DNA from 4 places in the Citrobacter rodentium NBRC 105723 genome. Region 4 is predicted to be linked to each of the others. Evidence: predicted binding sites of a transcription regulator. Region 4 holds the regulator's gene; each other region holds the start of a gene.
What was found. The regulator CRP, encoded in region 4, controls carbon source genes, mostly activating them, when cyclic AMP is high. The targets are predictions, from matches to a motif close to ATGTGANNNNNNTCACAT.
Positions count from the first base shown of each region.

Region 1: a site for CRP is predicted at 3,478-3,495, ahead of glpT (glycerol-3-phosphate transporter). Genes of this name have one in related genera too.
Region 2: a site for CRP is predicted at 1,787-1,804, ahead of K7R23_RS09310 (YjcB family protein). Genes of this name have one in related genera too.
Region 3: a site for CRP is predicted at 2,744-2,761, ahead of rhaS (HTH-type transcriptional activator RhaS). Genes of this name have one in related genera too.

Region 1 is NZ_CP082833.1:2,791,564-2,799,398, reverse strand. Features, by position in the region: partial or broken gene K7R23_RS13230 (RHS element core protein) at 1-452, opposite strand, end outside; gene glpQ (glycerophosphodiester phosphodiesterase) at 925-2,001, opposite strand; gene glpT (glycerol-3-phosphate transporter) at 2,006-3,364, opposite strand; gene glpA (anaerobic glycerol-3-phosphate dehydrogenase subunit A) at 3,639-5,267, shown strand; gene glpB (glycerol-3-phosphate dehydrogenase subunit GlpB) at 5,257-6,516, shown strand; gene glpC (anaerobic glycerol-3-phosphate dehydrogenase subunit GlpC) at 6,513-7,703, shown strand.
Region 2 is NZ_CP082833.1:1,958,792-1,966,626, reverse strand. Features, by position in the region: gene K7R23_RS09320 (dimethyl sulfoxide reductase anchor subunit family protein) at 1-469, shown strand, start outside; gene K7R23_RS09315 (4Fe-4S binding protein) at 487-1,344, shown strand; gene K7R23_RS09310 (YjcB family protein) at 1,377-1,658, opposite strand; gene K7R23_RS09305 (EAL domain-containing protein) at 2,255-3,841, shown strand; gene soxS (superoxide response transcriptional regulator SoxS) at 3,844-4,167, opposite strand; gene soxR (redox-sensitive transcriptional activator SoxR) at 4,253-4,711, shown strand; gene K7R23_RS09290 (glutathione S-transferase family protein) at 5,110-5,778, shown strand; gene ghxP (guanine/hypoxanthine transporter GhxP) at 6,095-7,444, shown strand; gene K7R23_RS09280 (Na+/H+ antiporter) at 7,596-7,835, shown strand, end outside.
Region 3 is NZ_CP082833.1:1,543,374-1,551,208, forward strand. Features, by position in the region: gene rhaA (L-rhamnose isomerase) at 1-1,123, opposite strand, end outside; gene rhaB (rhamnulokinase) at 1,120-2,589, opposite strand; gene rhaS (HTH-type transcriptional activator RhaS) at 2,892-3,728, shown strand; gene rhaR (HTH-type transcriptional activator RhaR) at 3,854-4,702, shown strand; gene rhaT (L-rhamnose/proton symporter RhaT) at 4,699-5,733, opposite strand; gene sodA (superoxide dismutase [Mn]) at 6,021-6,641, shown strand; gene K7R23_RS07305 (dihydrodipicolinate synthase family protein) at 6,719-7,609, opposite strand; gene yiiM (6-hydroxyaminopurine reductase) at 7,762-7,835, shown strand, end outside.
Region 4 is NZ_CP082833.1:885,256-893,090, reverse strand. Features, by position in the region: gene K7R23_RS04250 (YccS/YhfK family putative transporter) at 1-2,012, opposite strand, end outside; gene crp (cAMP-activated global transcriptional regulator CRP) at 2,065-2,697, opposite strand; gene K7R23_RS04240 (OsmC family protein) at 2,999-3,403, shown strand; gene K7R23_RS04235 (phosphoribulokinase) at 3,534-4,403, opposite strand; gene K7R23_RS04230 (YheU family protein) at 4,458-4,676, opposite strand; gene K7R23_RS04225 (hydrolase) at 4,679-5,695, opposite strand; gene mdcA (malonate decarboxylase subunit alpha) at 5,946-7,601, shown strand; gene K7R23_RS04215 (triphosphoribosyl-dephospho-CoA synthase) at 7,601-7,835, shown strand, end outside.

The DNA of each region.
Region 1 (7,835 bases), 1.9 Mb from region 4:
TCATGCAGCGTCAGCACGCCGCCGCGGGCCAGCCACAGGGATTCACTGCGGCTGAAGGCGGTCTCACCGGGGAACAGCGGCTCAAAGTGAATGCTGCGCCCGCCGTTATCGTTAAGGATAAGTCCGTCATCAGAAAGCTGCAGGCGGATATCAGCAGGGGCTTTCCAGCCGGGACCGAAGACACCCACAGGCGCAGGCGTTTTCGTCTGATAACTGCTGTAGGTGCGGGAAAGGACAAACGGCAGCGGGCCGGGCAGGGCGAGGTCCGTTTCGCCGGGCAGCACTTTGGCGCCTGTCAGGGGGTTAACCGGCGAGCCGGAGGTGATGCCGCCGGGGCAGACTGAACAGGCGACGCCGGTGGGCGCGCCGATAAACACGCCCGCTGAACCCTGAACTATCGGCCCGCCGTACTGTGTCATGTCGCCCTGACGGGCCGCCGGTTTTCCGCTCATACACAAATCCTTCTGCTGTTATTCAGAGCCGTGTAAGTTCTGTACCGTCCGTAGTTACCGGGGCCATCCAGCGGTTTTTTGCCACGTCACCAAAACGGGAAATATATAAACAAACTGAAACAGTAGAAGATAATTTGCACAACTATTTTTTGATGTAAATCATGCCATACCCGATATAAGGTAGGGTTATATCCTGTTTTTCAATGAATTAATAGAGAGGCACTATTAATGCTCTGTAGTAAATTTAACTTAATGATATCTGGCTCATCACCTGACCGTTAACAGTCGCCAGAACTGCTGGAGGCGATAATAAAAGTCTTGTTACGGTTTATTCACATTGGGATAACCTGCATCAAAATTTTCCGCATCTTTACAGTTTCATCGCAATTTTCCTCCGGCTGACCCAGCGAGTTTCCGAAAAGAGAACGTAAAAAAGGGGACATAATGTCCCCTCTACGCTTTCGCTAACGGTTTATTTCTCTTTCAAAAAGCTCACTGCTTTATCGGGGAAGTCAGTAAACAGCCCGTCCACGCCCGCCTGGTTGTAGAGAATATCGTAAAGCTGGTCGACATTCGCGGCATACTCCGGCAGCTGATCCGCGCGTACCGTATAAGGATGAACCGTCATCTTATTCTGGTGCGCTTCTTTCACCATGTCGGTCAGGATGATGTTGTCTTTTTTCGACTTCTCATCAACCAGCATGTGATAGTCCGGCCCAATGCCGTCGGCATAGGCGGCAATCTGCTTCATCGCGCCGGGTTTGAACATCCAGTCGTAGCTGTAGTTCACCCACTTGCCGTCCGGCTGTTTCTCCTGAGTTTCATTCCAGTCGGTATAGGCGATCAGCTGTACCAGATTAAGGTCCATGCCCATTTTCGGCTCCAGCTCGTTTTTGATGCGCTTGAGTTCCGCGACGTCAAAACTTTGCAGATAAACCTTATCCTGTTTGTCGCTGTAGCCATACTTCTTCAGCACTTCCAGCGTTTTCGCCGCAATGTCTTTCCCTTCCTGATGGTGGAACCACGGCGCTTTAATTTCCGGATAGATGCCGATGTTCTTGCCGGTGGAGTGGTTCAGCCCCTGCACAAACTCGATTTCTTCCTCAAAGGTATGCACGCGGAAATCCGATTTTCCCATCGGGAAACGGCCCGGATAGGTTTGCACCTTCTTGCCGTTTTCCAGATCGAACCCTTCGGTAAACTTCAGGGATTTGATCTCATCGAGGGTAAAGTCGATGGCGTAATAGCGCCCGTCTTTGCGCGCCCGGTCCGGGAAGCGCTCCGCGACGTCGGTAACGCGATCCAGATAGTGGTCATGGAGGACGACCAGACGGTCGTCCTTCGTCATCACCAGATCCTGCTCCAGATAATCCGCGCCCTGGGCATAGGCCATTGCCTTCGCCGGTAGCGTATGCTCCGGCAGATAGCCGCTCGCGCCGCGGTGCGCAATCACCACTTTATCCGTATTACTGGCCGCCAGCGCGCTGCTGCCCATCACCATGCCGGCCATCATCAGCGCCAGACTCAGATTCTTTAATGTTGTTTTCATACCGTTAGCCTCCGTTGCGTTTCAGCTTCATCTCGTCGTGATGGCGTTTTTCGCCAATCATGACAACCACCAACAGAATCACAGCCAGAATGCTACCGCCAATCATCACCATGAAGCCGCCGTCCCAACCGAAGAAGTCAACGGTGTAACCCACGATGGCGCTCGCCGCCACGGAGCCGCCGAGGTAGCCAAACAGGCCGGTGAAGCCTGCCGCCGTCCCCGCCGCTTTTTTCGGCGCCAGTTCCAGCGCGTGCAGACCAATCAGCATGACCGGACCATAAATCAGGAAACCGATCACAATCATACAAATCATATCGACGGTCGGATTACCCGCCGGGTTCATCCAGTAAACGATAGTGGCGATTGTCACCAGGGTCATAAAGAATACGCCGGTGGCGCCGCGGTTGCCGCGGAACACTTTATCCGACATCCAGCCGCACAGCAGCGTCCCCGGAATCCCTGCGTATTCATATAAGAAGTAGGCCCAGGACGATTTATCCAGCGCAAAATGCTTCACTTCTTTCAGATAGGTCGGCGACCAGTCGAGGATGCCGTAGCGCAGCAGATAAACAAACACGTTAGCGATAGCGATGTACCACAGCAGTTTGTTCGGCAGAACGTACTGCATAAAGATCTGCTTGGCGGTCAACTCCTCTTCCGCTTTTTCGTTGTAGTCATCCGGATAATCGTTCTTGTACTCTTCGATCGGCGGCAGGCCGCAGGACTGCGGGGTATCGCGCATCATAGCGAAGGCAAAGAGAGCGACGATGATCGCACCGAATGCCGGCATATACAGCGCAGCTTTCCAGTCGTTAAACCACGCCATACCGAGCAGGAACAGCAGCGGAGGAATACCGCCGCCGACGTTATGCGCGCAGTTCCACACCGAAACGATACCGCCACGCTCCTTCTGCGACCACCAGTGCACCATGGTGCGTCCGCACAGCGGCCACCCCATTCCCTGGAACCAGCCGCACAGGAACAGCAGCACGAACATAATGGCGATGCTCGATGTCGCCCATGGCACAAAGCCCATGAACAGCATCACTGCCGCCGCAAGGATCAGACCGGCTGGCAGGAAAACGCGCGGATTCGAGCGATCGGAAACCGAGCCCATGATGAATTTCGAAAATCCATAGGCAATGGAGATCCCGGACAGCGCGAACCCCAGATCGCCGCGAGAAAAACCCTGCTCCACCAGGTATGGCATGGCAAGCGCAAAGTTCTTACGTACCAGATAGTACGCGGCATAACCAAAGAATATCCCCAGGAAAATCTGCCAGCGAAGACGACGATAGGTCGGATCGATCTCCGCTTGAGGCAAGCGCGCTTTATGAGCGGCTGGTTTAAAAATACTCAACATAATGTAGCCTCCGTGGCCCGTCTCTTTATTAGTGGTCAACACCGCAGTTCGTATGAACCGCCCATGCTGCTTCCAGTTGTGGGCGCGATGTTAAGTAAAGATACATATCGTTAATGTGAATTACAGCACATATTGTTACGGTTTAATGACAAATGTTCAAAAAGGCGCATGAAATCACATTTCATTTTCGAATCATGAGTGAATATGCGCGAAATCAAACAAACCCTGTTTTTTATGTGGCTAAATGATAAAAAACGAACTGTGAGGGAAAACAATGAATACTCGCGACTCGCAAACCAGTGACGTGATTATCATTGGCGGAGGCGCTACAGGCGCTGGTATCGCTCGCGACTGCGCGCTGCGCGGGCTGCGTGTTATCTTAGTTGAGCGCCATGATATCGCCACCGGCGCGACCGGCCGTAACCACGGTCTGCTGCACAGCGGCGCACGCTATGCGGTAACTGACGCGGAATCGGCGCGCGAATGCATCAGCGAAAACCAGATCCTCAAACGTATCGCCCGTCACTGCGTGGAGCCAACCGACGGCCTGTTTATTACCCTGCCGGAAGATGAGCTTTCTTTTCAGTCCACCTTTATTCGCGCCTGCGAAGAGGCGGGGATCCGCGCCGAAGCGATCGATCCGCAACAGGCGCGCATTATCGAACCGTCGGTTAACCCACAGCTGATCGGCGCGGTCAAAGTGCCTGACGGCACCGTCGATCCGTTTCGTCTCACCGCTGCGAACATGCTGGATGCGAAAGAACACGGAGCCATTATTCTCACCGCCCATGAGGTCACCGGATTAATCCGCGAAGGCGCAACGGTGAGCGGCGTATACGTGCGCAACCATCTCAGCGGCGAAACCCAGACCCTGCGCGCTCCGGTAGTGGTGAACGCCGCCGGTATCTGGGGACAGCGGATTGCGGAATATGCCGACCTGAACATCCGCATGTTCCCGGCGAAAGGGTCGCTGCTGATCATGGATCACCGAATCAATCAGCACGTTATCAACCGCTGCCGGAAACCATCCGACGCCGATATTCTGGTGCCCGGTGATACCATTTCGCTGATTGGCACCACCTCCACGCACATTGATTACAACGAGATCGACAGCAACCGCGTCACCGCAGACGAAGTGGATATTCTGCTGCGCGAAGGGGAAAAACTGGCGCCGGTAATGGCGAAGACCCGGATCCTGCGCGCCTACTCCGGCGTGCGCCCGCTGGTCGCCAGCGACGACGATCCGAGCGGACGTAACGTCAGTCGCGGCATCGTACTGTTCGATCACGCCGAGCGCGACGGGATGGAGGGGTTTATCACCATCACCGGCGGTAAACTGATGACCTACCGGCTGATGGCGGAATGGGCTACCGATGCGGTCTGTCGCAAACTGGGCAATAGCCGCCCCTGCGTCACCGCTGATACGCCGCTGCCCGGCTCGCACGAACCGACGGAAACGACGCTTAAGCGCGTAATTTCCCTGCCCGCGCCGCTGCGCGGTTCCGCCGTCTATCGTCACGGCGATCGTACACCCGCCTGGTTAAGCCAGGGGCGTCAGCACCGTAGCCTGGTCTGCGAATGTGAAGCCGTCACCGCAGGCGAGGTGCAGTACGCGGTGGAAAACCTGAATGTAAACAGTCTGCTCGACCTGCGACGTCGCACCCGCGTGGGGATGGGCACCTGCCAGGGCGAACTCTGCGCCTGCCGCGCCGCCGGTCTGCTGCAACGCTTTAATATCACCACCGCCGCGCAATCCATCAGTCAACTTTCTGACTTCCTTAATGAGCGCTGGAAAGGCGTACAGCCGATTGCCTGGGGCGACGCACTGCGCGAAAGCGAATTTACCCGCTGGGTGTATCAGGGATTATGTGGACTGGAAAAGGAGCCGCGCGATGAGATTTGATACGGTTATTATGGGCGGCGGCCTCGCCGGACTACTCTGCGGGTTGCAGTTACAAAAGCACGGTTTACGCTGCGCGATTGTCACCCGCGGCCAGAGCGCGCTGCACTTCTCCTCCGGATCGCTGGATCTGCTCAGCGCGCTGCCGGATGGTCAACCGGTGACGGAGATTACCGCAGGACTGGCGGCGCTGCGCGAACAGGCCCCCGCGCACCCCTATACCCTGCTGGGGGCAGACAATGTGCTTACCCTCGCGCAAGAGGCGCAGGCGCTTCTTGATGCCTCCGGCGCGCGTTTGCAGGGCGCAGTGCGGCAATCCCACCAGCGGGTTACACCACTAGGTACGCTGCGCGCCACCTGGCTGAGCTCGCCGGAAATCCCGGTCTGGCCGCTTAGCGCCAGACGCCTTTGCGTGGTTGGCATCAGCGGTCTGCTCGATTTTCAGGCCCACCTTGCGGCGGCATCTCTGCGTCAGCAGGGCATGGAGGTCGACACCGCCGAGATTGAACTGCCTGAACTGGACGTGCTGCGTGATAACGCCACCGAATTTCGCGCGGTGAATATTGCCCGTTTTCTCGATAATGAAGAGAACTGGTCGCTGCTGTACGATGCGTTGCTGCCCGCGGCGCAAACCTGCGAAATGCTGATGATGCCCGCCTGCTTTGGCCTCGCGGACGACGCGCTCTGGCGCTGGCTTAACGAGCGCCTGCCCTGTTCGCTTACCCTGCTGCCGACGCTACCGCCGTCGGTGCTGGGCATTCGTCTGCACACTCAGCTTCAGCGTCAGTTTGTTCGGCAGGGCGGCATCTGGATGCCCGGCGACGAGGTCAAAAAAGTCACCTGTAAAAATGGCGTGGTGAGCGAGATCTGGACGCGCAATCATGCCGATATTCCCCTGCGTCCGCGCTTTGCGGTGCTGGCCAGCGGCAGCTTCTTTAGCAGCGGCTTGGTCGCCGGACGCGACGGCGTTCGTGAGCCGATCCTCGGACTGGACGTACAGCAAGCGGCAACCCGCGCCGAATGGTATCAGCGCGATTTCTTTGCCCCGCAGCCCTGGCAGCAGTTTGGCGTTACGACCGATGCGGCGCTACGTCCGTCGCTGGCTGGCCAGACGGTGGATAAACTCTATGCCATCGGTTCAGTGCTCGCCGGGTTCGACCCGATAGCTCAGGGATGCGGAGGCGGCGTCTGTGCGGTCACCGCCCTGCACGCCGCCCATCACATCGCCGCACGCGCCGGAGGTGAACAATGAGCGATACACGTTTTGAAAGCTGCATCAAATGTACGGTCTGCACCACCGCCTGCCCGGTAAGCCGCGTGAATCCGGGCTATCCAGGTCCGAAACAGGCTGGCCCTGACGGCGAGCGTCTGCGTCTGAAAGACGGCGCGCTGTACGACGAGGCGCTGAAATACTGCATCAACTGCAAACGCTGCGAAGTGGCCTGTCCGTCCGATGTGAAGATTGGCGATATTATTCAGCGCGCCCGCGCGAAATATGACACTTCGCGCCCGTCGCTGCGTAACTTCATCTTAAGCCATACCGATCTGATGGGCAGCGTCTCCACGCCGTTCGCCCCGGTGGTAAATACCGCAACGTCGCTGAAGCCGGTACGTCAGTTGCTCGATTATGCGCTGAAAATCGACCATCGTCGCACCCTGCCGAAATACTCTTTTGGCACCTTCCGCCGCTGGTATCGCAGCGTTGCTGCGCAGCAGGCGCAGTATCGGGATCAGGTCGCCTTCTTCCACGGCTGCTTTGTCAATTATAACCATCCGCAGCTTGGGAAAGATTTAATCAGGGTGCTGAACGCGATGGGCACCGGCGTCCAACTGCTGAGTAAAGAGAAGTGCTGCGGCGTACCGCTGATTGCCAACGGCTTTACCGACAAAGCGCGGAAACAGGCGGTGAGCAACGTGGCATCGCTGCGCGAAGCGATTGGCGTGAAGGGCATCCCGGTGATCGCCACTTCCTCCACCTGCACCTTTGCCCTGCGCGACGAGTATCCGGAAGTACTTGACGTCGACAACAGCGGCCTGCGGGAACATATCGAACTGGCTACCCGCTGGCTGTGGCGCAAACTGGATGAGGGTAAAACGCTACCGCTGAAACCCTTGCCGTTGAAGGTGGTTTACCACACGCCGTGTCATATGGAGAAAATGGGCTGGACGCTGTATACCCTGGAGCTGCTGCGGCGGATCCCGGGGCTTGAACTGACGGTACTCGATTCTCAGTGCTGCGGCATCGCCGGGACGTATGGCTTCAAGAAAGAGAACTACCCGACCTCGCAATCCATCGGCGCGCCGCTGTTTAAGCAGATTGAAGAGAGCGGCGCGGATATCGTGGTTACCGACTGCGAAACCTGTAAATGGCAAATTGAGATGTCCACCAGCAAGCGTTGCGAACATCCGATTACGCTGTTAGCGCAGGCGCTCGGCTAACGCACTTGCCCGACGGCGCAAAACGCAGAGCCTGAATATCACATCCATGCCGGATTGCATCCGGCATTTTTGCGTGACTCTTTCCATAAAACTGCATGCGTTGCAACCGCAAGCAACTTTCCCTCGTCCCGC
Region 2 (7,835 bases), 1.1 Mb from region 4:
GGCGACACTGGCCGGGCTGGTCGACGTTTACTGTATGGGGGCCATTTACGTCCATTCATCGGTGGCGACCTGGCAGCACTTTAATACCTGGGTCATGTTCTTCGGGGCTGCGGGTATTCTGGGCGCGGTTATGGGCAACGCCCTGCTGCCGGGCATGACGAAGCTTCTGCGCGTAGCCGCCGTGCTGGTACTGGCGATTACTGCCATTCGCCTGCTGGTACAGCCGGAATATATCAACTTCCTGGCAACCGCAAGCCTGAGCGATGTGGTGACGTTCCCGCATCAGCCGCTGGTCGCCTTCCACCAGCTGGCGGGAATGAGAATTTGCGCCTGGGCGCTGTCCGTTCTGGCCACTCTGCTGTTTGCCATTGGCGCATGGCGCGCGAAACGCACCGCCGTACTGCTGGGGGGAGTGGGGCTGATTGTCGCTGAAGTGCTGCTGCGCTTTATGTTCTTCAGTATCCATTAATGACCCTTTTTACCCTGATGAAAACTCCCGCACCGCCAGGTGTGGGAGCGTCCTGCGTTCGTCAGCATTTTCCTCGCCATACCTGCGACGCCTGCCGTCAGGCGTGTCCCGTCGGGGCTATCTCGTTTACTGCCAACGCGGCTACGCTGGACAGTGAGCGCTGCATTCGCTGCGGTCACTGTGCGTTTGCCTGCCCCGTCGATGCGCTGGAAAATGTGCCCACCGCCCGGCGACCGTTTCGCCACGGGATGCTGGTCGCGCCTTTTACCGCTCAGGCGGCGTCGGTTGATGAACTGCTGATGTGGCATCTTCAGTACGGGATCCGCGCGCTTGAAATTGAGCCGGACGCCCATCCGGCCTGGGTGCTGGCGGTGGCGGCGTTGAACATCCAGCTTAACGCCCTCGGCGAACCGCAGTGGCAGTTAATTCCACCGACAACGAAACCCGTCAACGTGTTTCGCCGCCATTTACTGCACGTCAGTGAAGAGAAGGTACAGACCGCCAGCGTGGACGCATCGCAGCGTGTGCGCCGAAGCGGTATGCCGCATGTACAGGAACATGCCGTGTTGCTTGATGCCGTGAACTGCGTACTGTGCGGGGCGTGCGAGCGGGTTTGTCAGCAGCAGGTGATTAAGATTGATGAACTGGCGTTACGCACAGACGCGGCGCGCTGTACGGGGTGCAATAACTGCGCGGTGGTGTGTCCGACGAAGGCGATAGCGACCAAAGCCGTAGCGGGCGTTAGCCAGCCTGCAACGTTTACGTTCACGCGTAAGGTCTGTCCGGACTGCCGACGAACGTTTGCCACGTTCACCGCGGAAGATAAACGCTGCCCCATCTGTCAGCGTCACGAATATGGTATGCGGGGGCGATGACGTAGCGGCCAGGCCCCCGGAGAAAGGGGGGATCAGGTCAGAACCATCGGCCATTCAGGCGGAGTCTGGCTCATCACCTCCACCATAACGGCTTCAATATTCTTCCAGATGGCAGACATATCCATCATGGTGATGCCAAGCAGTCCGGTCGCAAACCAGCAGGCGGCAACCACGCCCAGACCACTGCTGATCACCGCGAGGCCAATGTAGTCAGATTTGCGAAAACGAATATTAAGCGTGCTGGCTAAAAACATGAGCACTGCGCTCAGCAGCTGCCAGCGGAGAAGAACCACGCCAGTGGTTATGGTAGCCATGAAACATTTCCTCTGAAAATAGCAGGCGCCCTGACAGCGTGGCGTTTTCACGGCGGGCGCGGCACGCTCTGGCTATCGACAGGCATTCGGATCGACATCATTGAAACAGCGTTTCTGTTTCATGATTTTTGTGAACTATATCACATTGAGCGCTGAGTTTTCCAGCACGAAAGCCACTTTTTTGAACGATTTTTAACCTTATTAATTGCAGGGTTAACGTCTGGTCGCCCGTTAACGATCTCCGCAAAACAGCCGTGGCGGCGCTTAACGTAATAAATATACACAAATTCGTAACTTTTCTGTTTTGTCAAAAAATAAACGCTGAATAAATTTAACTTAATTCCATTTTGCGAATCATCCGGCAAAAAATTGATCATTTTTTACCGGCTTCAGATAATGCATTACGCTTAACAAAATGGCGCTTTACCTCAGGTTTAGTTTTATGTGCGTATATTATTAACCGTAGTCAATATCGGACTTTTACTAATAAAAGTCAGTTGCTAATATTGACAGATTCATGCAACGTAACCACCACAGTGATTTAGCATCTGCCTTGATGATAACAGGCACATAATATGCAGGGAAATAGGGCTGAAATGAATCATCGGGCGCGACGGAAGATGCTGGGGCTCTTTGGGATAATCATGGCGGTGTTGCTCCCCATGATGCTGATGCTTTGGTTTGCCCACTTTCGGGCGGTTTCGCAAACCAGCCAACAATTAGCTACTTTCGCTCAGCTGGCTTTAGATAAAACTGAACAGGTCATTTTACAGGTGGACCTGGCCCGCGATGCCGCCGAGCAGTATCAGGGGCAACCCTGTTCGCCAGCGCATCGCCAGCGAATGTTGAATATTATTCGCGGGCGTTTATATATCAACGAGTTAATTTATGCGCAGGGCGAACGCTTTTTATGCTCGACGGTAATGGCGCCGTCGACGCCTTATATTATGCCGGGCGCGGACTATAAACGAAAACCTGATGTTTCGATTTATTATTTTCGCGATACGCCATTTTTTACTGGTTATAAAATGACGTATATGCAACGTGGAAACTACGTTGCGGTGATTAATCCGCTGTCCTGGAGTGAGGTGATGAGTGAAGATCCCTCGCTGGCCTGGGGAGTGTATGACACGATAACCAACACCTTCTTTTCCGTTAGCGAACAGGCATGGGCGGCTGAGCTTCTGCCGCTGGTGCAGCGCGACAAACCTGTGTTTCAGCAGGGCGGCCGTTTTTATACCATCGTCCATTCAGATAAACGTCCCATTGCGGTGATTGTGTCGACCTCGATGGAGCGGTTCTACCACAACCTGGTGCAGCAGCTGTTAATTGCCCTGCCGATCGCCATTCTCTGTAGTCTGTTGTTGCTCCTGCTGCGGGCGAGGGCGCGTCGGCAGTACTGTTCGCCGCGAAGAATGCTTCAGCGCGCGCTCAGGCAGCGCCAGCTTAGCGTGTACTACCAGCCAATCATTGATATCAAAAATGAGAAATGCGTCGGGGCGGAGGCGCTGCTGCGCTGGCCGGGAGGCAACGGACAGGTGATGAGCCCGGCTGAGTTTATCCCGCTGGCGGAAAAAGAGGGGATGATCGCGCAGATTACCGACTATGTCGTGGAAGAGGTTTTTCGCGATATGGGGGATTTTCTGGCCGCGCATCCGCAGCTCTATATCTCTATTAACCTTTCAGCTTCCGATTTCCACTCTTCCCGGCTGATAGCCCTGATTGCGGAAAAAGCGCGTGAGCACCGCGTGCAGGCGCAGCAGATTAAGGTGGAGGTGACCGAGCGGGGCTTTATCGATGTGCCGAAAACCACGCCAGTGATCCAGGCGTTTCGCCAGGCGGGTTACGAAGTGGCGATCGATGATTTCGGCACCGGCTACTCTAACCTGCACAATCTTTACTCGCTGAACGTCGATATTCTCAAAATCGATAAGTCGTTTATCGACACGCTCACCACCAACAGCACCAGCCCCCTGATTGCGGAGCATATCATTGAGATGGCGCAAAGCCTGCGGCTGAAAACCATCGCGGAAGGGGTGGAAACGGCGGATCAGGTGAGCTGGCTGCTTAAGCGCGGCGTGCAGTATTGCCAGGGCTGGCACTTTGCGAAGGCGCTGCCGCCGCAGGAGTTTATCCACTGGCTACAGCAGCCGCCCGCGCTGCTGACGTCGCGCGGGCAGTAATGTTACAGGCGGTGACGATAGTCGCTGGGGGTGCGATCAAACTCCCGGCGAAAGACGCGGGAAAAGGTCTGCTGCGACACATAGCCTAAATCCATCGCAATATCGAAGATGGGGCGTTCGGTATTGCGTAACTCCACGGCGGCTAACAGCAGCCGACGCTGACGGATGTAGTCGCCCAGCGTCTGGTGCATCACCGTCCGAAACATCCGCTGTAAATACCATTTTGAATAACCTGATTTTTTTGCGACCACATCAATGTTCAGCGGTTGGTCGATATGTTCATCAATCCATTCAATAAGAGTCTGAATAATTTGCTGATGGGACATATGGCTGCCTCTTTCTCAGTGTTCGATTCGTCTTTTGTCTGCGGGCGAGTATAATTCCTCAAGTTAACTTGAGGTAAAGCGTTTTATGGAAAAGAAATCTCCCCGCATAAAAGCCCTGCTGACGCCGGGTGAAGTGGCGAAGCGTAGCGGCGTGGCGGTATCCGCGCTGCACTTCTATGAAAGCAAAGGGTTGATCAGCAGTATGCGCAACAGCGGCAATCAGCGGCGATATAAGCGCGATGTGCTGCGTTATGTGGCGATTATCAAAATCGCGCAGCGAATCGGCATCCCACTGGCGACTATCCGCGAAGCGCTGGGGGTGCTGCCGGAAGGGCATACGCTGAGCGCGAAAGAGTGGAAGCAACTGTCGTCGCAATGGCGCGACGAACTGGACCGGCGCATTCATACCCTGGTGTCGCTGCGCGATGAACTGGACGGTTGCATCGGCTGCGGCTGTCTGTCGCGTAAGGATTGTCCGTTGCGTAACCCTGGCGATCGGCTTGGCGAGCAGGGGACCGGCGCGCGGCTGCTGGAGGATGATTAACGTATATCAGATGACATGCAACATATACTCAACGCCGTAGGCCGGATAAGCGCAGCGCCATCCGGCAGTGTAGAGTAAACATTCAGTGCCGTAGGCCGGATAAGCGTAGCGCCATCCGGCAAAAGAAGCCGCATAAAACTAAAGCGCCGCAAGGGCGCTTTAGTTTTTTTCCCCGGTCTTTGTCTTTCGCTCTATCCCGCTTATATCACGGGAGGGTTTCCCCCGACATCAACACCCCTCATTCGGGCACGTGGTGGAGGTTCCGGTTTGTGTTGATACTGTAATTGTATGCCGCGGCCTTCGGTTTTCCAGCCGTAATGATGATTTTTTAGCCAAATTTTTTTCGCCATCTTCAACAATTTTCTATAGTTAATGAGATGAAATCACGGGAGAACGCCATGCTGACGGTGCACCATTTAAATCAGTCCCGATCCCAGCGCATCCTCTGGGCGCTGGAAGAGTTATCGCTGCCGTATCAGATTGTCCGCTACCAGCGTGAAAAGAGTATGCTCGCGCCGCCAGCCCTGAAAAAAGTGCACCCGCTGGGCAAGTCGCCGGTAGTGGAAGATAACGGCGCGATCCTCGCCGAGTCCGGGGCGATTCTCGAATACCTGCAGGAAACCTACGATCGCGAAGGCAAATTTAAGCCCGCTGAGGCAGAGGCGAAGCGGCAGTATCGTTTCTGGCTGCACTATGCGGAAGGCTCGCTGATGCCGCTGCTGCTGATGAAGCTGGTATTCGTTAGCCTGGGCAAACCGCCGGTGCCTTTCGGTTTGCGCACGCTGGGCGGCGCGTTGGGAAAAGGGGTACAAAAAGCGTATCTCAACCCGCAGCTGGAGACCCATGCCCGCTTTATTGACGCGCATCTGGCCACCCATTCCTGGTTTGCCGGCGAGCAGTTCAGCATGGCGGATATTCAGATGAGCTTCCCGCTGTTTGCCCTGCTGGCCCGCGGCGGTATCGACAACCTCACCCACATCCAGGCGTGGAAAAAGCGGGTGGAGCTGCGTCCGGCCTGGCAGCGGGCAATTCAGCAGGGCGGGCCTTTCGACCTTCCCGGCGGCTGACGACGCAGATCGCCAGCGTGAAATATGTTGCCAGATTGCGCATCGACGATAACGTTTGCGCATCAGTTGACGATTTCTTCGTCGTTAGCGCAAGAAATAGGTAAAAAGCGACAAAGTTCGGTTGAAAAGCGGCATATGATCGCTGGATAATCGTTTGCTTTTTTTTACCACCCGTTTTTTTATGCGCGGAGCTAAACGTTTGCTTTTTGCGACTCCCCTTTTTGTCGCGACGGAGCACAGGGAATTGACGTTTCGCTGGCAGTGGATTGTCCACCACGCATAAAAACGAAAAATAAACTCTCAGGGGATGTTTTCTATGTCTACGCCTTCAGCGCGTACCGGCGGTTCACTTGACGCCTGGTTTAAAATTTCACAACGCGGAAGCACGGTCCGTCAGGAAGTGGTTGCCGGGTTAACAACGTTTCTGGCGATGGTGTATTCGGTTATCGTCGTTCCCGGTATGCTGGGCAAAGCCGGATTCCCGCCTGCCGCCGTGTTCGTGGCGACCTGCCTGGTGGCAGGGCTTGGCTCTATCGTTATGGGCCTGTGGGCGAATCTGCCGCTGGCGATCGGCTGTGCCATTTCGCTGACCGCGTTTACGGCGTTCAGCCTGGTGCTGGGTCAGCAGATCAGCGTGCCGGTGGCGCTGGGCGCGGTATTCCTGATGGGGGTGCTGTTCACCATTATCTCGGCAACCGGCATCCGTAGCTGGATCCTGCGCAATCTGCCGCAGGGCGTCGCGCACGGTACCGGCATCGGTATCGGCCTGTTTCTGCTGCTTATCGCCGCCAACGGCGTGGGGCTGGTGATTAAGAACCCGCTGGACGGTCTGCCGGTGGCGCTGGGGAATTTCGATACCTTCCCGGTCATCATGTCGCTGATTGGTCTGGCGGTGATTATTGGTCTGGAAAAGCTGAAGGTGCCGGGCGGGATTTTACTGACCATCATTGGCATTTCCGTGGTTGGCCTGATTTTCGATCCGGCGGTGAAATTCTCCGGTATTTTCGCCATGCCGTCGCTGAGTGATGAAAACGGCAAATCGCTGATTGGCAGCCTGGACATTATGGGCGCGCTGAATCCGGTCGTGCTGCCGAGCGTGCTGGCGCTGGTGATGACCGCGGTGTTTGACGCTACCGGCACCATCCGCGCCGTCGCCGGACAGGCGAATCTGCTGGATAAAGACGGACAGATCATCGACGGCGGCAAAGCGCTGACCACCGACTCCTTAAGCAGCGTTTTCTCCGGTCTGGTCGGCGCGGCTCCGGCGGCGGTGTACATTGAGTCCGCGGCGGGTACGGCGGCGGGCGGTAAAACCGGCCTGACGGCGATTACCGTCGGCGTGCTGTTCCTGCTGATCCTGTTCCTCTCCCCGCTTTCTTATCTGGTTCCGGCTTATGCGACGGCGCCTGCGCTGATGTACGTCGGTTTGCTGATGCTGAGCAACGTAGCGAAAATCGACTTTGCCGATTTCGTTGATGCGATGGCGGGTCTGGTGACGGCGGTATTCATTGTGCTGACCTGTAACATCGTTACCGGCATTATGATTGGCTTCGCCACCCTGGTGATTGGCCGTCTGGTTTCCGGCGAGTGGCGTAAGCTGAATATTGGTACGCTAGTGATCGCCATCGCGCTGGTGGCGTTTTATGCCGGCGGCTGGGCTATCTGATTCCGAACTTGACGCAGATAACGGGTGGCTTTGGCCGCCCGTTTTTATTTTCAACGCCCATTTTGTTGACTTTTGCGATACTCTGGGAAGAATAAAAATGAGGCACGATGCCTCTCAGGCACACATAAGAAACATTGCAAACAGGGAACGCATGGAAATATTCTTCACCATACTCATCATGACCCTTGTGGTCTCACTTTCCGGGGTTGTTACGCGCGTGCTGCCCTTCCAGCTGCCGTTACCGCTCATGCAGATCGCCATTGGCGCACTGCTGGCGTGGCCGACGTTTGGCCTGCATGTCGAGTTTGATCCCGAACTGTTTCTGGTTCTGTTCATCCCGCCGCTGTTGTTCGCCGACGGCTGGAAGACGCCGACGCGCGAGTTCCTCGAA
Region 3 (7,835 bases), 660 kb from region 4:
GCGCCAGTCGCGCGGTGTAATCGCCGCTGGCTTCCAGTTGACGCAGTTGCTCCGTCGGCTCCAGCAGGGCGCGCAGCAGCGCTTTTTTCATGTTACGGGTGCCGATGACCCACGCCGCGATGCGGTTAATGGAGGCGTCGAAGAAGTCGAGGCCGATATGCACGCGGTCGAACAGTTTATGGCGCACAATCTCGCTGGCGATCGCCTGGGTTTCGTCGTCCAGCAGCACCACGTGGTCGCTGTCCCAACGCACCGGACGGCTGACGTGCAGCAGCAGGCGCGGCACATAAAGCATCGCGCTTGAGATCTTGTCGGAGATCACTTCGGTCGGATGGAAGTGTCCGGCATCGAGGCACAGCGCGGTCTGGCGGCTGGTGGCGTAACCCATATAGAACTCGTTGGAGCCGACGGTGTAGCTTTCCGCGCCGATGCCGAACAGTTTGCTTTCCACGGCATCGATGTGATGCGCCGGGTTCAGCTTCTCGCTGATCACCTCATCCAGCGCTTCCAGCAGACGCTGGCGCGGCGCCAGGCGGTCAACGGTGAGATCTTTCATGCCGTCCGGGATCCAGATATTCATCACCGACGGCGTGCCCAGCTGTTCGCCAAAATAGGCGGAAACGCGGCGGCTGGCTTTGCAGTGATCGATCCAGAACTGACGGATTTTGTCGTCGGCATGGGAAAGGGTGAAGCCGTCCGCGCTCAGCGGATGCGAGAAGCAGGACGGGTTAAAATCCAGCCCAAGCTGGTTAGCCTTTGCCCACTCCACCCAGTTCTTAAAGTGCTCCGGCTTGATCTGGTCGCGGGAAACCGGGGTATCCGACTCCAGATAGATAGCGTGCAGGTTAAGGCGTTTCGGCCCCGGGATCAGGCTCAGGGCCTGCTCCAGATCGGCGCGCAGTTCCGCGGCGTTACGCGCTTTGCCCGGATAGTTGCCCGTCGCCTGAATGCCGCCGGTAAGTGAACCCTCCGGGTTTTCAAATCCGGCGACATCATCGCCCTGCCAGCAGTGCATCGATACCGGCAGACGATCGAGCTGGCGCAGCGCCTCCTCGACATCAATACCTACTGCGGCAAAACGTTGTTTCGCCAGTTCCCAGGCTTGTTCCAGTTGAGTGGTCATGCGCAAAGCTCCTTTGTCTGTCGTTTTGAGCGAAACTGCGCCACATAGCGGGCAATTTCACTGTCTGGATTAGGGGTAAACGTCGTCAGGTTGTAATTGGCGGTGACCACCTGACGGAATTCATCGACGTTGTTCAGTTCGTCCAGAGTCATCAGTTGAATGCCGATATTGCCGAGCGTAGAGGCCTCGATCGGCCCGGCCATCACGCGGATACCGCAGGCGTCGGCGCACAGCTGGTTGAGCAGGGCGTTCTGGCAGCCGCCGCCGACGATGTGTAACTGGGTAAAGGCTTCGCCGCGCAGGCTCGCCAGTTCGCCCAGCACATCGGCATACAGCAGCGCCAGGCTGTCGAAAATGCAGCGCGCCAGCTCCGCGTCGCTGGCAGGCACAGGCTGGCCGGATTCACGGCAGGCGGCCTGAATTTCGGCGCACATATCGTCAGGGTTGATGAAGCGGTCGTCGTTGGGGTTGATCAGGAAGCGGCAGGCTGCAAGCGACTGCGTTTTTGCGATCAGCGCCGGCAGGTCGGTGACCTGGCGCTCTTTCAGCACCCGCTGGAGCAGCCACAGCCCCATAATATTTTTCAGCACCCGATAGCGGCCTTCCGCGCCGCCTTCGTTGGTGATGTTGGCCGCCAGCGCCGCGTCGTTGGTGTACGGCGTCAGGCTTTCAAAACCCATCAGCGACCAGGTGCCGGAAGAGAGGTAGGCGCTGTGCTTATTCGCCAGCGGCGAGGCGATAACCGCGCTGGCGGTATCGTGGCTGGCGACGGCGACCACCGGGATCTGATTTTTTTGCGGGCAGATCCAGTAGCCGATCACATTGCCGGGATGCGCAGGGCGGCCAAACCAGGCTTTATCCGCGCCGGTCCACGCCAGCAGGGTATCGTCCCAGTCGTCGCTGTTGATATTGACCAGTTGCGTGGTGGTGGCGTTGGTGTATTCCCAGTTCATTTCGCCGGTCAGGCGATAGCTGAAATAGTCAGGGATCAGCAGGGCATGGGCCACCTGCGACGCCAGCTCCGGCTGCTGTTCGACCAGCGCGCGCAGCTGGTACAGCGTATTGAACGGCAGAAACTGGATCCCGCTGCGCTGATAGATATTGGCTTTGCCGAGCTGTTTTTGCGCCTGCGGCATAATGCCCGTGGTGCGGCTGTCGCGATAGGACACCGGCAGCCCGACGCGCTGGCCCTGCTTATCCAGCAGAACAAAGTCCACGCCCCAGGTATCAATGCCGATGCTGTCGATGCGAATGCCTTCATCGCAGACCTTTTCCAGCCCGAGGCGAATGGCGTCTTCAAGGCTGTCGACGTCCCACGTATCGAAACCATCCTGTTTTTGCAGGCAGTTCACGAAGCGGTGGATTTCACGCAGCGTCAGGGTGCGGTGTTCACTGTCGTAGCGCGCCAGCATTACGCGGCCGCTGGATGCGCCGAGATCGACAGCCACACAATGGCGAAAAGTCATAGCGAGGTCCTTCTGAGTTTCATTAGGCCCAGTCTAAAAAACCTCGCTCTGGCGCACCTTCTCGTAACTGACAGGCAAAATTAGCCGCTGGCAAGAAAGCAAAGGTGAACGTGATAACGTTCACAGTTTCCGGTAAAACGCCTCAAAATAGTGGATGTGACGGCGACCGCAATTCCTGATCTTTCCCGCCCTTTCTTGAAAAATCGACGCTGTTTGCACGGTTTCAGGTCAAAAATTTAAGGTGAGGTTGATAACCCTTAATTACTATTTTGCCATGTTCATTACATCCGGAAGGGATCATCATGACCGTATTGCACAGCGTGGATTTTTTCCCATCAGGTAACGCGCCGGTTGCCATTGAGCCCCGGCTGCCGCAGTCTGCCTTTCCGGAGCATCATCATGATTTTCATGAAATTGTGATTGTGGAACATGGCACCGGCATTCACGTTTTTAACGGCCAGCCCTATACCATTAGCGGCGGCACGGTGTGCTTTGTTCGCGACCACGATCGGCACTTATATGAACATACCGACAATCTGTGTCTGACTAACGTGCTCTATCGCTCGCCCGATGCGTTTCAGTTTCTCTCCGGGTTGAATCAGCTGCTTCCCCAGGAGCGGGACGGCATGTACCCCTCGCACTGGCGGGTAAACCAAAGCGCGCTGGCGCAGGTACGCCAGCTGGTGGCGCAGATGGAGCAGAACGACGATGAGATGGATCTTCCCGCGCTGGCGAACCGCGAAATTCTGTTTATGCAGCTGCTGGTATTGTTGCGCAGAAGCAGCCTGATGGAGGGGGCGGAAAACAACGATGCGCGGCTGAATCAGCTGATGGCCTGGCTGGAGGATCATTTCGCCGAGGAGATCTGCTGGGAGGCGCTGGCCGAGCGGTTTTCGCTTTCCCTGCGCACGCTGCACCGCCAGCTCAAGCAACATACCGGATTAACCCCGCAGCGCTATCTGAATCGCCTGCGTCTGATTAAAGCCCGCCACCTGCTGCGTCACAGCGATGAAAGCGTCACCGAGATCGCTTATCACTGCGGTTTTGGCGACAGTAACCACTTTTCGACGCTTTTTCGCCGGGAATTTAACTGGTCCCCGCGCGATATCCGTCAGGGGCGCGATGCGTTGCTCCAGTAACGCGAAAGCTATCACCGTTTTTTGCCGCCAGTTTGCTGATAATCACTCCCTTGAATGCCGGATGGCGTTCTGTAGGCCGGATAAGCGTAGCGCCATCCGGCAGATATTCAGGTTGAGGTAACGTGGTGGCGAATCAGCTGGTCCTGTTAAAAAAAGATTTCTTTGCCGGTGACGAACAGGCCGTCGCCGTCGCCGATCGCTATCCGCAAAACGTGTTTGCGGAACATACGCATGAGTTTTGTGAACTGGTGATGGTCTGGCGGGGTAACGGACTGCATGTGCTGAACGATCGCCCCTACCGTATTACCCGCGGCGATCTGTTTTACATTCGCGCCGAAGATAAACACTCCTACACCTCCGTTAACGATCTGGTTTTGCAGAACATTATTTACTGCCCGGAACGCCTGAAGCTCAACGTTGACTGGAAGGCGGTAATACCGGGCTTTAACGGCGCGACAAGGCAGGCGCACTGGCGGCTCGGCAGCACCGGCATGGCCCAGGCGCGGCAGGTGATCGGCCAACTGGAGCATGAAAGCAACCAGCGCGAGCCGCTCGCCAACGACATGGCGGAACTGCTTTTCGCCCAACTGGCGTTGACGCTGAAGCGCTATCGCTACGCCACAGACAACCTGCCGGCGACCTCCAGCGAAACGCTGCTTGATAAACTGATCACCGCGCTGGCAGGCAGCCTTGAGCGCGCCTTTGCGCTGGATAAATTTTGCGATCGGGAAGGGTGCAGCGAACGCGTATTGCGACAGCAGTTCCGCAATCAGACCGGCATGACTATCAACCAGTATCAGCGGCAGGTGCGTATCTGTCATGCGCAGTATTTACTGCAGCACAGTCGGCTGATGATCAGTGAAATTTCCATGCAGTGCGGTTTTGAGGACAGTAATTACTTTTCCGTGGTGTTCACCAGGGAAACCGGGATGACGCCCAGTCAGTGGCGTCATCTCAGTCATCAGAGCAATTAGCTTGCCATACCGAGGCCGACGATATTGGCGGCGATGATAATCACCACGCAGCCCAGGCTCAGCACGCTGACGGGACGGCGACCGGCGTTTTTCCACTCTTTCAGCACCAGACCGACGATGCCGCCGCACAGCACATAGAAGCTCATGTGCAGCATCCAGCTGATGTAATCATACTGCGCCGGAATGCGCGCATGGCCCCAGGCGTAGAAGAAGAACTGGAGATACCACATCAGGCCGCCCAGCGCGGAGAGCAGCACGTTGGAGATAATCAGCGGTTTTGCCAGCGAGAAGTCGGCTTTTATCGACAGGTTCTTCACTTTTGCCAGACGGATAAAGCAGAAGCCGAGGTTAATCAGCGCGCCGCCGCCCATAATAACCACGTAGCTTGGCAACGCGACGTACAGCGGGTCGACGCCCAGCGCGGCCGCCGCTTCGTGCATCGGTTTTGCGGCGTTCATCGCAAACGACATACCCGCGGAGAAGATGCCGCACATTACCGCCAGCAGCAGACCTTTTTTCAGGTTAAATTCTTCGGCCCTGATGCCCATTTTGCGCTCTTTGAGCTGTCCCGCGCGGGTGACGATGCCGACGCCAATCAGCGCGACCAGCACGCCCAGCAGGGTCATTCGTCCGCCTTCGGTATTGATCAGCACGTCAAAATTGCCGTTGATGATCGGCGTCATTAGCGTACCGACAATCAGCGTAATGCCGATGGCGATGCCAATGCCCATCGACATGCCGAGATAGCGCATGGTCAGGCCATAGTTAATGTTGCCGATGCCCCACATCGCGCCGAACAGGAAGACAGGGAGCAGGGTTGAGAGGTTGAAAGAACTGTAATAGCCCCAGAAGTCCGGTAACAGCATGGCGCTGATGGCCCACGGCAGGATCAGCCACGACACAATCCCGCCAACCGACCACATCGTTTCCCATGACCATTGTTTGACCTGTTTGAACGGAGCATAGAAACAGGCTGCACTGGCCGCGCCTATCAAATGCCAAAAAATACCCATCGTAATCGCGTTACTCATCACGTCATCCTCATTGTTTTTATCGCCGGTATTACCCCTCCGACGTAATGAGTTTAAAAATTGCGCAGATGATTAACCTTTTGACAATTGCCGCGGTGGCGGTGTTGATGGCAATCAGATCGTTAAGTGGGTGATTTGGCTCACATAACGAAAAAAGGGCGGCAAAAATATAACCACACAAAAACTACGGCATTGATAATCATTTTCAATATCATTTAATTAACTATAATGAACCAACTGCTTACGCGGCATTAACAACCAGCCGCTCGATAATAATGGAGATGATTATGAGTTATACACTGCCATCCCTGCCGTACGCTTACGATGCCCTGGAACCGCACTTCGATAAGCAGACGATGGAAATCCACCACACTAAACACCATCAGACTTATGTAAACAACGCCAATGCAGCGCTGGAAAGCCTGCCGGAATTCGCCTCTCTGCCGGTGGAAGAGCTGATTACGAAGCTGGATCAGGTGCCTGCCGACAAGAAAACCGTCCTGCGCAATAACGCGGGCGGCCACGCTAACCACAGCCTGTTCTGGAAAGGCCTGAAAAAAGGCACGACTCTGCAGGGCGATCTGAAGGCCGCTATCGAACGCGATTTCGGTTCCGTTGAGAAATTTAAAGAAGAGTTCGAGAAAGCCGCAGCAACCCGTTTCGGCTCCGGCTGGGCATGGCTGGTGCTGAAAGGTGATAAACTAGCCGTAGTTTCTACCGCCAACCAGGACTCCCCGCTGATGGGCGAAGCGATCTCTGGCGCATCCGGCTTCCCGATCCTCGGCCTGGACGTGTGGGAACACGCTTACTACCTGAAATTCCAGAACCGTCGTCCGGACTACATCAAAGAGTTCTGGAACGTGGTGAACTGGGACGAAGCAGCAGCCCGTTTCGCGGCTAAAAAATAAGTCAATTAGCCGGATGGCGCGAGCGCAATCCGGCCTGCAATGGCCTGTTTAAGCCCGGTAAGCCGGGCTATTTTCATTTAGCGGCCAAATACCTCGTCGATGGTCCGGCACTGTTGTTCATTCAGTTCACCGCCCGCATTGCGCGATACGCCGGTGCAGTAGCCAAACTTCCGCGACACCACCGTTTTGATGGTGGTGACAAAATCCTCGCCGATGGCGTAAATCGCCATATAGACGCCGATCTTCTGCTGAATCTCCTGTAACGCGGCGAGATCGCCCGCCCGGAACGCCTCACGGGCGCTGACAAACAGCTCCGGCATAACGTTGTTCAGCCCGGAGATAATCCCCGCGCCGCCCGCCAGCAGGTTGGGAATGTAATACTCGTCATAGCCGGAGAGCACGGCGAAATCGTCACGTACCGCGCGGGTCGCTTGAATCATGCTACGGGTATGCGACTGGCAGTCGACGGTATCTTTAATGCCAGCGAAATTCGGGAATTCGGCGGCGAGAGTGGCGATCAGCTCCGGCGTTAAATCGCAGCCGGTGCGCGCCGGAAAGTTATAGGCGAACCATTTACCGTCAAGCTGTTGCCCCAACCGGCGGAAGTAGCTCAACAGCTGTTTTGCCATCTGGCCGTAATAATAGGGCGGCAGTACCATCACCGCGTCGTAACCGGAGCGATACGCTTCCTGCGCCATCAGCAGCACATCCTGCAAACAGGTGGCGGAGACGTTGGCAACCATCTTCAGCGTGCTCATGGCGCGCGCTTCGCGAATCAACAACAGCCGCTCTTCAACAGAGAAGGAGGCGAACTCCCCGATACTGCCCATCAGTAAAATCACGTCGATCTTCGCCTCGGTCAGGCGTTGAAGATGCTGCTTCAGCCCCGCGAGATCGATCTGTCCGTTATGATCCATCGGCGTAATGGAGGGGCACCAGACGCCAGCAAACTGCGTTTGATCTGTCACGTTGTCGACTCCTTATTATGAAATGGCGTTTCAAAAACACCTTCATTGATAGCATGTATCCTTCGGCATCATGTGAATCGCGCTCTCATTTTGCGCACCTGAAGTAAAATAATTGTGGTTAAATAAGGCAAATTATCGGGGAGAGGGAACAGATGCGCTATCCAGTAGAGGTATTTACCGGCAGGATTCAGGACTATGCGGGAAACCGTCCCAGCGCGATTGCCAA
Region 4 (7,835 bases):
ATGGTGTGCATGGTGTTCAGATGTCCCAGCACCCGCTGCAGATGTTGTTCGAGAGTGCTTAACGGCCCGTGGGAGAGCATCTCCGGCGCTTCCAGAATATTCACATCCCCCGAACTTCCCGGTCCGTCATACTCCAGCCGCTGCTGGCAGCGCTGAAGCGCAATTTCGCACGATTGCAGATACCGCTGCGCCAGCTCCTTCGTCAGCATTGTATGCTCGCGCGCCAGGGTGGTCATGGCGTTAATATGTTCGACAATAAACTGGCTGTGGGTCACCCATAGCTTCATATCTTCCAGATAGTGGCTATTAAAGCCCGGTTCCTGCATCGCCTGATTGAGCGAGTTAAACAGCGTATTGTGCGCCTGGTTGACCCGCATTCGTTGGTAGGCCAGCGGCGTCGCCTGCGGATCGTCGCTGAGGATCAGGCGGATGGCCTCCTGGTCCGCCTCCAGCGCGTCGTGGGCGTTTTTTCGCAGCAGGCCGCTCTGCCACTGCGGCCATAGCCAGACGGTGCCGCCAAAGGCGATCAGGCAGCCGATGATCGTATCGACAAACCGCGGGATGATGAACTGTTCGCCGTTCAGGGTTAACAATTGCAGGGTATATACCGCCGTCACGGTGAATCCCACCGTCGCCCAGCCGTAGTTTTTACGGATGATCAGATAACTCACCAGCGTGATAAACAGCATCAGCAGCAGGGTATACCCTTCCGGAATATGGAAGTGCAGCGTCACGCCAGCGACAATCAGTCCCGCCAGCGTACCGGCTGAACGGTGCAGGATACGCACGCGAGTCGCTCCGTAACCGTTCTGGGTGACAAACAGCACCGTCATCAGGATCCAGTAAGGTTTCGGCAGATGCAGCGCGCTCCCCATCAGGCTGGCGATGCTTAACATCACGCTGATGCGTCCGGCGTTGCGCAGCGCCGGTGATTTCAGGGAAAGATAATTTTTCAACGCAGGAAATAACGGCAGGCGGCGCTGTTTATCGGCCATCAGATCGCGGCGATAGAGCGGACGTTGGGTGCGCAGTACGCGGGCGATGCGGCTGAAATGCCAGTAACAGAACTGACCGACGGGGTTGTCCGGATGCTGATTCGCAATTTTTTCCAGCGCGCCAATCTGCTTTTGCATGGTGAACCGCGTGGGCAGGCGGTGGTACAGAATATCATCCGCCAGCACCCGCAGGCGCGCGGCGACGGTTTGCGCATTCCAGCGAATCACCTGCTCCGCATGGCTGCGTTCCACCAGCTTTTGCACCTCTTCCGGCTGGTGCAGGCTGACCGAGATATGCTCCTGCAAATCCAGCGCCTCCTGAAAGGCGCGCAGCATCCGCTTGTAATCATTATTGCGATGCGCCGACAGCATGTGCATCTGCTGATAGCACTGGGTGATCAGGTCAACCGCTTTCTGCTGGCGCGCCAGTAGCGGGGGCAGGGCTTTTTCCGGATCGGCGTGCTGAGTCAGCATACTGTATTTGGCTTCGCAGTAGTCTGCCAGTTCACGATACAGCAGGCTCAGCGACTCGCGCAGCGGCTGTTCGCGCCACAGCCAGAACCAGAACCAGTTAAACAGCCCGTACCATAGCGTGCCCAGCGCATAGATCAGCAGCGGCTCCCAGACCGGCATATTCCCCGCCAGACTGAGGGTAAAAATCGCGGCGATCAGCGACGCGGGAAGCAGGCGGGCGTGGAGCGAACTGATTTCCGCGGTGACGCCGAGGATAAGCGTCAGGACAGTCAGAATGAGCGGCAGCGGCACCGTGCGGGCCAGCAGCAGCTGCATGATCAGACTACAACCGGCGAACAGCGACGCGCCGATTATCAGGCGTTTGAAGAAGCGTTTGTGCGGCGTATCAAGCCCGGCAATATTGCAGCAGGCGGGAACGAGGGAAAAAAGCAGGCCCAGATGGAGCTGGTCGATCAGCAGGCCGACGGCCACGGGCAAACACAGCACCAGCGTCTGACGGAGTGCGTAGTTGATCTCCGGGTGATAAATCAGTCTGCGCCACATCGGTAAAACAAAAACGGCGCGCTACCGGGGTAACGCGCCGTTTCCGACGGGATTAACGCGTGCCGTAAACGACGATGGTCTTACCGTGCGCGGAGATCAGGTTTTGATCTTCCAGCATCTTCAGAATACGACCAACGGTTTCGCGGGAGCAGCCAACGATCTGACCAATCTCCTGGCGCGTGATTTTGATCTGCATACCATCCGGGTGGGTCATGGCATCCGGCTGTTTCGCCAGATTCAGCAGCGTCTGGGCGATACGCCCGGTCACGTCAAGGAAAGCCAGATTGCCGACTTTTTCTGAGGTGACCTGCAGGCGGCGGGCCATCTGGGAAGAGAGGCGCATCAGAATATCCGGGTTGACCTGGATCAGCTGACGGAACTTCTTGTAGGAAATTTCCGCCACTTCACATGCTGTTTTAGCTCGTACCCATGCGCTACGTTCCTGGCCTTCTTCAAACAGGCCCAGTTCGCCAATAAAATCACCCTGATTCAGATAAGAAAGGATCATTTCTTTCCCTTCCTCATCTTTAATCAACACTGCTACCGAGCCTTTCACGATGTAATACAACGTTTCCGCTTTTTCACCCTGGTGAATCAGCGTGCTCTTCGACGGGTACTTATGAATGTGGCAATGAGACAAGAACCATTCGAGAGTCGGGTCTGTTTGCGGTTTGCCAAGCACCATGCGCGATTATCCTCTGTTATAAGCTGTCTCCAGAGCCAGAAAACACCGCTGTCTCTGGGGTTGCAAAAATGTGCTTCCCGCTTCCCGGGAAGAGGCTGTCAATAACGGCAGCAGCCTTTAATATGAAATCCTGTGCATACACAGTACGTCAACGCACCGTAGCATCTCGTCTGTTTTAGCATAGCTTTAGCTGTGTGTCTCCTGGTGTCTCGCTTCAGCATGACGCAGGTCGCCTTCCGTTGCGAGATTTGTCGCGGGCGCGTAATCTGTGGGGAAAATTGCAACATTGGAGTTACGAGATATGCAAGCGCGTGTTAAATGGGTTGAAGGGTTAACCTTCCTCGGCGAGTCGGCTTCCGGGCACCAGATCCTGATGGACGGCAACTCAGGCGATAAGGCCCCCAGCCCGATGGAAATGGTGTTAATGGCCGCTGGCGGTTGCAGCGCCATTGACGTGGTTTCCATTCTGCAAAAAGGCCGTCAGGATGTGACCAACTGCGAAGTGAAGCTGACCTCTGAACGTCGCGAAGAAGCGCCGCGTCTGTTCACCCATATCAATCTGCATTTCATCGTTACGGGTAATGACCTGAAAGATGCCGCAGTGGCGCGGGCGGTCGATCTCTCCGCGGAGAAGTATTGCTCGGTGGCGCTGATGCTGGAAAAAGCGGTAAACATTACCCACTCGTATGAGGTGATTGCGGCTTAGGTTTTGCGCAATCTGTAGGCCATAAGGCGTTAGCCGCCATCCGGCACACTGCCGGGGGCGCTTCGCTTGCCCGGCCTACGTTTGTAGCCTGTTCCGGGCTGGAGAAGGCGTTATCTGGCAAGATTTCGCCTTACTTGATCTTCTTCCCTTCCATCAGCCGTTGCACCAGCGGCAGCATAATCAGCTCCATCGCCAGGCCCATTTTACCGCCCGGCACCACCAGCGTATTGATGTGGGAAATAAAAGACCCCTGCAGCATCGCCAGCAGCCAGGGAAAATCGATGCCTTCCAGATTACGAAAATGGATTACCACGAAACTTTCATCCAGCGATGGAATACCGCGAGCGGCGAACGGGTTGGAGGTATCCACCGTCGGCACGCGCTGGAAGTTAATATGGGTGCGGGAAAACTGCGGCGTAATGTAGTTAATATAGTCATCCATTGAGCGCACCACGGAGTCCATTACCGCCTCGCGGGAGTGGCCGCGCTCGCTGGTGTCGCGAATCAGTTTCTGGATCCACTCCAGGTTGACGATAGGCACCACCCCGACCAGCAAATCGACATGGCGCGCGACATCGTGCTGCGGCGTCACCACCCCGCCGTGCAGTCCTTCATAAAATAGCACGTCGGTCGGTTCCGGCAGCGGCTGCCAGGGGGTAAACGTTCCGGGCACCTGATTCCACGGCACGGCTTCGTCGTAGGTGTGAAGATATTTGCGCGACTGGCCTTTGCCCGTCTGCCCGTATTCAATGAAGGTCTGTTCCAGCAGACCGAAGTCGTTAGCTTCAGGGCCGAAATAGCTGATGTGCCGCCCGGCGTCGCGGGCCTTGCGGATCGCCATATCCATTTCCGGACGGGTATAGCGATGAAAACTGTCGCCTTCCACCTCGGCTGCGCGCAGGTTTAGCTGGGCAAAAATTTTACGAAACGCGAGGCTGGTGGTGGTGGTCCCCGCGCCGCTGGATCCTGTTACCGCAATCACCGGATGTTTGGCAGACATGATAACTCCATCAAAAGATTGGTCTTATTATTACAGTCGGCCAGAAGCGCAGGGTTATTCGCGAAACTGTTTGCGCGGCATGATGTTGACCGTTTCGTGCAACTCAGACCAGACCAGCACGGCTTCTCCGCTCTGTAATTGACGTTTGACGTCGGCGACCTTTTGCTCAAGTGAGCGTTCATGTTCACCATAATCGGTGCCTTCGCGCAAGACAAAACTTTCGATCAAATTGTCCAGCGTCTCGGGCGAAATGTCCTGCCAGGGAACGATCATCGTTAAGCCTCCAGATACCTTGTCAGCCAATTGGGGATGCGCGATTCCAGCCACATCTCCGGGCGGCGCAGCGTGCCGCCGATAAAGCCCACGTGTCCGCCGTGTTCCGTTAGCTGATACTCAACCTGCGGCGGCAATTCTTCTGCGTTGGGGATCACGTGATGATCCATAAACGGATCGTCTTTAGCATGAATAATCAGCGTCGGGATGGCGATCCGGTTCAGCAACGGCATGGCGCTGCATTGACGATAATAGTCGATGGCGTCGGCAAAGCCGTGAATTTTCGCGGTGATCAGATCGTCAAATTCGCGAATGAGGCGCAGGGATTTCAGCTGCGCCAGATCGATTGGCAGCGATCCGGGATAGGCCGCCAGTTTGCGCGAGGCGTTCGCCTTCAATAAATTCAGCAAATAGCGCTGATAAACGCGGGAAAAGCCTTTTTCCATATGGTAACTGCACGCTTCCAGCACGAAGGGCGCGGAAACTATTACCGCCGCATCCAGCGGGATATCTTTCCCTTCTTTCGCCAGCAGGCAGGCCAGCATATTACCGCCTAACGAATAGCCCACCGCCGCGGTCGGCGCGTTGCCGAACTCGCGCCGCAGCCAGTGTAGAAACCAGCTGCCGTCTTCGGTTTCGCCGGAGTGATAAATGCGGTTCATACGGTTCGGCTCGCCGCTGCAGCCGCGAAAATGCATCACCACCCCCAGCCAGCCGCGCTTCTGCGCCGCTTCAATCAGGCCATGCGCATACGGGCTGTTCAGGCTGCCTTCCAGTCCGTGAAACACCACCAGCCGTGGTTTATGCTGCGCCTGCATGGGGTCTTCGCTCCAGGCCAGATCGACAAAGTCGCCGTCGGGCAGCTCCAGCCGCTGCCAGTGGGCGTCGACATTTACCCTGCGGCGGATCAGTCGCGGCAGCATGGTCTGTAAATGACGGTTACGAACGCCGCGCATTGGGCGAAACTCGCGCGAATCGGCGGCGGCGAGATTGAGGTCAGGCGAGGTAATTTGGGTCATAACGGATGCGATGGTTTCTCGTAATCAGCCGACTACTATACCGTCACTTGCCTGCCATGTTGATGAAAAAATCCGTCGCACCCGGCGATTTGCGGCGGGAACAGGTGATCCTGATCACAAATTGTTCCTCCAATTATTACTCTCAGGCTAACAATCCTCCTCTACGCTTAATTGATGACTTTCTCACCAGGGCGCACACTCTATCCAGTGTTAAGCAATCAAAATGATTAGCTGAATCAGGAGGTTAATAATGTTATCTGGGCAAACGCCAGCACGCGTCTGGAATACCCGCCGCACCGAGAAGCAGCGGCGCCTGGCTTCCGTACCGGTGCAGGGCAAGGTTCTGCCGACCGCAGACCTGACCGCGATGCTGGAAAAACTGATCGCGCCGGGTGACTGGGTGGTATTAGAGGGGAATAACCAGAAGCAGGCCGATTTTCTGTCCCGCATGCTGGCTGAAGTGAATCCCGAAAAAGTGCATGACCTGCACATGATCATGCCAAGCGTTGGCCGCAGCGAGCATCTGGATATCTTTGAAAAGGGGATTGCCCGCAAGCTGGACTTCTCTTTCTCTGGTACCCAGAGCCTGCGCATTTCGCAACTGCTGGAAGATGGCCTGCTGGAAATCGGCGCCATTCACACCTACATCGAACTCTATTCCCGCCTGTATGTCGATCTGGCTCCGAACGTGGCGCTGATTGCCGGCTATAAAGCCGACCGTAAAGGCAACCTCTACACCGGGCCGAGTACCGAAGATACCCCGGCGCTGGTCGAAGCGGCAGCCTTCCATGACGGCATCGTCATCGCGCAGGTAAACGAGCTGGTGGATGACGAATGCGATCTGCCGCGCGTTGATATTCCGGGGTCGTGGATTGATTACGTCGTGGTAGCGGATAAGCCGTTCTTTATCGAACCCCTGTTTACCCGCGACCCGCGCCTGATCAAACAGGAACACATCCTGATGGCGATGATGGCCATTAAAGGCATCTATGCGGAACATCAGGTGCAGTCGCTTAACCACGGTATCGGCTTCAACACCGCCGCCATTGAGCTGCTGCTGCCCACTTACGGCGAACAGCTCGGACTCAAAGGCAAAATTTGTAAACACTGGACCCTGAACCCGCACCCGACGCTGATCCCGGCGATTGAGAGCGGCTGGGTGGAAAGCGTGCACTGCTTCGGCGGCGAGCTGGGGATGGAAGAGTACATTCGCGCCCGTCCTGACGTGTTCTTTACCGGCGCCGACGGCTCCATGCGCTCTAACCGCGCCTTCTGCCAGCTGGCAGGCCAGTACGCGGTAGATATGTTTATCGGCTCTACGCTACAGGTTGATGGCTACGCTAACTCCTCTACCGTTACCCGCGGTCGTCTGTCCGGCTTCGGCGGCGCGCCGAACATGGGTCACGACCCGCACGGACGTCGTCATGCCACGCCAGCCTGGCTGAACATGATCACTGAACCTGACCCGATGCAGCGCGGTAAAAAACTGGTGGTGCAGATGGTCGAAACCTTCCAGGCAGGCGTGAAGCCGACCTTCGTTGAGAAACTGGATGCGGTGGAAGTGGCGAAAGCCGCCGGAATGCCGCTCGCGCCGGTGATGATTTACGGCGATGACGTGACCCACGTGCTCACCGAAGAAGGAATCGCTTACCTCTATCGTGCGGAAAGCCTTGAAGAACGTCGCGCGATGGTCGCTGCGGTGGCGGGGATTACCGATATCGGCCTCGGCGTAGACGCCAATCGCGTGGCGGCGCTGCGGGCCAGCGGCAAAGTGGTCTATCCGGAAGACATCGGTATTCGTCGCACCGACGCCACCCGTTCCCTGCTGGCGGCAGGTAGCGTGGCGGATCTGGTGGAATGGTCCGGCGGTCTTTACAACCCACCTGCAAAATTCCGGAGCTGGTAATGAGACTTCTGCCGCGGATTCAGGTTGAAGGCGGCGCCGAATGGCTGGCGCGAACCGCCACGCAGTGTCTGATTGACGAGGCGCGACTCAGCCCGAAACCCGGTCTGGTGGACAGTCGGGGGAACGGCGCGCACCACGATTTATCGCTTGCGCTGATGGAGCGCTCCGCCCACAGCCTGACTCCGACCTTTCAGGCGCTGGCGCAGCAGAGCTGGCAGCGTCCGGCAGATATCG